2 linked regions of the Catalinimonas alkaloidigena genome follow. The protein of the gene in region 1 interacts with the protein of each later gene in a pairwise test. Links are inferred from orthologs where the notes say so. Each region holds a gene or a part of one and is shown on either strand. Other genes may lie near its edges.

Evidence for each region.
Region 2: the proteins of aceE (region 1) and nth interact in binary tests that used the Escherichia coli proteins (3 or more experiments, as listed by UniProt). The link is inferred for Catalinimonas alkaloidigena from one-to-one orthologs.

The regions. Positions count from the first base shown.
Region 1 is NZ_JAQFIL010000001.1:3,195,852-3,199,074, forward strand. Bases 32-3,209 are described here. They hold aceE (pyruvate dehydrogenase (acetyl-transferring), homodimeric type), read left to right. Parts: upstream 32-345; coding sequence 346-3,009; downstream 3,010-3,209. Other genes in these bases: OKW21_RS13070 (hypothetical protein), read right to left, coding at 32-165; OKW21_RS13080 (2-oxo acid dehydrogenase subunit E2), read left to right, coding at 3,087-3,209. Outside these bases: more of OKW21_RS13070, read right to left, coding at 1-31; more of OKW21_RS13080, read left to right, coding at 3,210-3,223. UniProt on the Escherichia coli protein: Component of the pyruvate dehydrogenase (PDH) complex, that catalyzes the overall conversion of pyruvate to acetyl-CoA and CO(2).
Region 2 is NZ_JAQFIL010000001.1:428,702-431,638, forward strand. The notes cover bases 1-2,892. They hold nth (endonuclease III), read right to left. Parts: upstream 1,838-2,892; coding sequence 1,163-1,837; downstream 1-1,162. Other genes in these bases: OKW21_RS01790 (DASH family cryptochrome), read right to left, coding at 1-1,104; OKW21_RS01800 (hypothetical protein), read right to left, coding at 1,840-2,085; OKW21_RS01805 (RNA polymerase sigma factor), read right to left, coding at 2,060-2,659. UniProt on the Escherichia coli protein: DNA repair enzyme that has both DNA N-glycosylase activity and AP-lyase activity. The DNA N-glycosylase activity releases various damaged pyrimidines from DNA by cleaving the N-glycosidic bond, leaving an AP (apurinic/apyrimidinic) site.

The DNA of each region.
Region 1 (3,223 bases):
TTCATCTAAATCATCTAATAAGTTTTCCAGTTTTTTGGTATACTCATCGAAGGTTGCTCCCTCATGTTCCTGCTGATAGGTATCAAAATGTGCTTTTGCACTATGTGGCGTAGCAAGAAACCTTCTCAGCTTATCTCTATATTCATTTTTTAGCTCAGTATCCATCTTTTTGCAATTAAGATTAAAAAATATATTTCTATGCTGTTAACAGCATGAAGCCGCACTTGTTTGGCATATTTATATTGGTGCAAACACACCATTTTTTCATAAACAATTTTTAGCCTGTAGGCTTATTAGTATAAGCTCAATTTTTAATCATTAAATCAATCTTTTTAATCTTTCCCTATGTCAAAAGAAGAGCTTGCAGAAATCTACGCGTTTGAAAATAAAGAGTGGCTTGCTTCACTAGAATACCTACTTGAAAATGAAAGCCCTGAGCGTGTTAGAGAAATACTCGATAAACTAAAAGATAAGGCACAATCCGAAGGTATAGCTTTACAGGATAGTGTTAACACGAATTACGTTAATACCATACCTGCTGAACAGGAAGAAGAATATCCCGGTGATTTGGAGACTGAGCGCACACTTACTAACCTGATCCGTTGGAATGCGCTGGCAATGGTAGTTAAAGCAAACCGTAATTCCAGTGGAATTGGAGGACATATTTCAACCTACGCTTCTGCCTCTACTTTATTTGAGGTAGGTTTCCAGCACTTCTTCAGAGGGCCGGAGGATAAGAGCGGTGGTGATTTTGTGTACTTCCAGGGCCATGCATCTCCCGGAGTTTACGCCCGCTCATTCCTAGAAGGCAGGTTCAGCGAAAAAAACCTGGAATACTTCAGAAGAGAGCTTGCCAGCAAAGATGGACTTTCCTCCTACCCCCACCCCCGTCTGATGCCCGAGTACTGGAGTTTCCCCACCGTGTCAATGGGTCTTACTGCGGTTCAGGCCATCTACCACGCACGTTTTATTAAATACCTGGAAGACAGAAAGATTAAAGAAAAAAAAGATCAAAAGGTTTGGGCATTTCTGGGTGATGGAGAAATGGACGAGCCAGAATCAATTGGTGCTCTACCCAATGCAAGCCGAGAAAAGCTTGACAACCTGATTTTTGTAGTCAGTTGCAACCTTCAGCGTCTTGACGGACCAGTAAGAGGTAATCATAAGGTCATTCAGGAGCTGGAAGGTATCTTTAAAGGAGCAGGATGGAACGTAATCAAAGTGGTGTGGGGTAACAAATGGGATCCGCTGTTGCAGAAAGACCAGCATGGAGCCCTGGTTAAAAGAATGGGTGAAGTAGTGGATGGCCAGTTTCAACTTTATACAGTGAAAGGTGGAAAGTTTGTCAGGGAAGATTTTTTCGGAAAATCAGATGCACTCAAAAAGTTGGTGGAGGACATGTCCGATGAAGAAATTAATGATCTTAATCGCGGTGGACATGATCCGGTAAAAGTATATAATGCTTATAAAAGAGCCGTTGAACATCAGGATGGCCCGACCGTAATACTGGCACAGACCATAAAAGGCTACGGATTGGGAGAGGCTGGAGAAGCCAGTAATGTAACCCATAAAAGGAAAAAACTGGATGAAGATGAGTTGAAAGCCTATCGCGATCGTTTTAACTTACCTATTTCCGATAAAGAAATTGCTGATGCCCCATTTTACCGTCCCAAAAAAGATAGCAAAGAAATTAAGTATTTGCTGGAAAGACGTAAAAAATTAGGCGGTTTAATTCCGCACAGAAATCCCAAAACAGTAGGTATCAAAGCTCCCGATGACAAAGCCTTTAAAGAATATCGTGAAGGCGCCGGAGATCGGCAGGTAGCCACGACTATGGTGATGGTACAGATGATGTCAAAGTTGATGAAGGACAAAAATATTGGTAAGCTTATCGTGCCGGTGGTACCCGATGAATCTCGGACATTCGGTATGGATGCCCTTTTCCGTCAGTTTGGAATTTATTCTCACCTCGGGCAACAATATGAACCGGTTGACAAAGACAGCCTGATGTATTACAAAGAATCCAAAACCGGAGCTATTCTGGAGGAAGGTATCACCGAAGCGGGCTCTATTTCAACCTTCATTGCGGCCGGAACGGCATACTCCAATCACCAGATCAACACCATTCCTTTTTACTTCTTCTATTCGATGTTCGGCTTTCAACGGACAGGAGATTTTATATGGGCAGCCGCCGATGCCCGAGCGCGCGGTTTCCTTATTGGCGGCACATCAGGAAGAACAACACTGCCTGGTGAAGGACTACAGCATCAGGATGGGCAAAGTCATTTATTGGCCTACCCTTATCCTAACCTGAAAGCTTATGATCCTACTTTCGCTTATGAGTTGGCAGTGATCGTGAAAGAAGGTATCAGACGTATGTACCAGGAGCAGGAAGATATTTTCTACTACATTACCATTATGAATGACAATTATCAGATGCCCTCCATGCCCCAAGGTGTAGAAGAAGGCATATTAAAAGGCATGTATCGTTATCGTACTTCTACTAAGAAAAGTAAGAAAAAAGTGCATTTGCTGGGCAGCGGTGCTATTCTTCAGGAGTCTATCAAAGCTGCTGATCTATTAGAAAAAGATTATGGAGTATCTGCCGATGTATGGAGTGTGACAAGTTATAAAGAGCTATACCACAATGCATTGGATATAGAAAGACATAACCGCCTTCATCCGGATGATGAGTTAGTCAATTATATTCAGGAATTGACCAGTGATGAAGATGGAGTATATGTTGCTGCCTCAGATTACATGAAAGCACTGCCGGCATCTGTAGCTGGCTGGTTTCCGGAACCATTTATCTCCTTAGGAACGGATGGTTTTGGTCGGAGTGATAATCGTCCTGAACTACGTGACTTTTTTGAGGTTGACCACCGACATATCACGCTTGCAGCACTGTATGGATTGCTTCAGGATGGTAAAATTAAAAAGAACACTTATCAAAAGGCGATGAAAACCCTCAAGATAGAAGCTGATAAAATTAAGCCTGACTCTTATTAATCATTTTATTGTAATCGTTAGCAAGCACAGTTTACCCTTGCATAAATCATTAAACCTAACTTTTTAATCTATAACTCATGGCGAAAGAAATAAAAATGCCCCAAATCTCTGAGGACGCCGAATCAGGCACCATCGTAGAGGTTATGGTGAGCGAAGGTGATACGATTGAAGAAGAACAGTCCATTATCGCTGTTGAAAGTGATAAAGCCTCAGT
Region 2 (2,937 bases), 2.8 Mb from region 1 along the record:
GACTTTCAGGTCTTTGACTAAGAAGCTCGCTACATTCTGTCTTCCCCGATTAGACATATAACCACTCGCATTGATTTCACGCATGTTAGCGTCAATGAATGGTATACCAGTACTTCCCTGTTTCCAACGCTCAAATGTCACTAAGTCATTATAGTATTCTATCTCTTTTTTCTGTATGCCCTCAACTTTGAAAATACGGGTGCCATATTTTTTTGCCATAAATCGAAAGTAGTCTCTCCATAGGAGTTCAAAAAAGAGCCAGTAAGTAGAGCTGTTTTTCTCACGCTCCTGCTCATATTTTTGAATTTCCTCATACACTTTACGTGGTGACAAAGCTCCAATGGATAACCAGGCAGAAAATTTGGATGAATATGCATCACCCAAGAGTCCATTGCGGGTTTCTTTGTAAACTTTAAGCTGATCCTTATTCCAGATATAATCATGTAGGCGGTCAAGGCCTGCCGTTTCCCCTCCAATATATTTCAACACTGCCCGTTTGTCATTAGGAGGCTCACTTAAACCCAACTCATCCAAAGAGGGAATACTACCCGTCTTGACGCCATCAAAAGCGTACATTTCATGAGGAGGAGGGAGCGCTTTATTAACAACAGTGCTTCGCTCTGCTTCCTTTCTAAATTGGGTAAATGTATCAGGAATGTTCTTAACAGGCCATGGGATTTCATCTATATGTAGAAGGGTAGCCTGCCAATGAAGCTCTAGATTAATGCCTTCTCTATGTAAAGCGGTCTCCAAAGATTGCTCTACTTGTAATTCTTCCGAACCCACTTCTCTGCTAGCATAAACAGCAGTTACATTCAGCTCTTTGGCAAGTAAGGGTATAATTTTTTCAGGTAGCCCTTGTCTTACGATTAAGTCTGAGCCTATATTCTGAAGGTTCTGCCGGAGGTCACGGATAGACTCTAAAATAAATTGACCACGGAAAGAACCTGTTTTGGGAAGACCAATTTCGGTCTCTTCATACTGTCTTGGGTCAAAACAGTATACCGGATAGATGAAATCAGATTTTTGGATGGCATGATGCAAGCATGTATTATCATGTAACCTCAAATCATTTCTAAACCAAACTATTATATTGCGGTGCATGTATTGTTTAATTATTATAAAATAATATTAAACATAAACAGGCGAAAGGAGCTATAGTTTAGACTTTTTGTGTAGATGATTTATCTAAACGTGCAAATTTTTTTGAAAAAAACCTGCAAAAATGCGTGAGGTCACATTTAGCGCATTTTGGGTTTCTGGCGATACAGACATAGCGACCGTGAAGGATGAGCCAGTGGTGAGCCTTACCGATGTATTGTTCAGGTATATGCCGTATGAGCTGTTTTTCAACTTCTAGGGGTGTTTTGGCAGATTGAGTTACTAACCCAAGCCTTTTGGATACTCTGAAAACATGGGTGTCCACCGCCATGGCCGGTTGGTTAAATATTACAGAGGAGATTACATTAGCAGTCTTTCGGCCTACACCGGGGAGTTTTTGTAGATCTTCGACGGTTTCCGGTACTTCACTATTGAATTGTTCAACTAGCATTTTGGCCATGCCAATCAGATGCTTGGTCTTGTTGTTTGGATAGGAAATGCTTTTAATGAAGGGAAATAACTCATCAAATGTAGCCTGAGCAAGTATTTCAGGCGCTGGATAGCTTTTAAAAAGAGAAGGCGTCACCATATTGACACGCTTATCAGTGCATTGGGCACTTAAAATAACAGCTACCAATAACTCATAAGGGTTACGGTAGCTTAATTCTGTTTGCGGCTCAGGCTTCGTTTCAGCAAAATGATGAACGAAAGCCTGAAAACGCTCCTTCTTGTTCATCATTATTCTTCAGCCATCTGCAAGTTATAAGACCTGGAATAATTCAGGATCTTATCAATTGAAGATTGGCGCGGCTCTTCTCTGACAGGGTTGCTGTCGAGCGTGCTTTTCACAATCAGCATTTGCTGATATTCATCCATGAGCTCACTATCAAGCAGCATGGATTCTTGAAACTTGTGCGCTTCATCTTCATTCATTTCATCATAAAGAAAGCGTACTACATCATCTAGGGTAAATGTTTGGATCATAGGCTATATTATGTTTTTGCATGTTTTTCCTCAGGTTAATGAGTGCATAACGCATACGCCCTAAAGCTGTGTTGATACTGACCCCTGTTGCATCTGCAATCTCTTTAAAACTCATGTCCATATAATGGCGCATTGTCAGTACCTGTCTCTGTGCTTCGGGTAACTCTTTAATCAATTGTCTCAATAATGCATGTGTATCTTTCCTGATTTGCAGAGACTCAGCAGAGTCTTCTGAAAAATCCAAAGTATTAAACACGCTTTTTCCATCCTCCATTACTACCGTTGGATACCTTTTGTTCTTTCGGAAGTAATCTATGGATAAGTTATGGGCTATACGCATGACCCATGGTAAAAACTTACCTTCTTCATTATATCTACCTGACTTTATCGTTTTTATCACTTTGATAAAAGTCTCTTGCAATATGTCTTCTGCCACAGACTCGTCTTTTACAATCAGGTATATAGTAGTAAAAACTCTTGACCTGTGACGGTTAACTAACTGCTCAAAAGCTGCTTCATTTCCTCTTTTGTACTGAGAAACTAGCTTGCTGTCGCTGACTGAATACTTCTTCATTAATCCAATTGTTTAGTTAACGTAGAAGTTTATCTCATATTGTCTATGGTTAAGAATGGAACATCAAAATTTATAGGCACATTTTTCAAATCTAAAAAAGTAGCAAATAATATGCAACTTTTATTTTCTCAATTGAAATAAAGTAAGAATAAAAGCATAATCTTACATATTTTACAAAATTTGCTCTACAGGTGCAATAACTTTTTTTTAATATTTTTTATTCTTAGAAAAAAGTTTTAAGAACATCAATAATCATAATATTCTGATTGTCAGTTTAT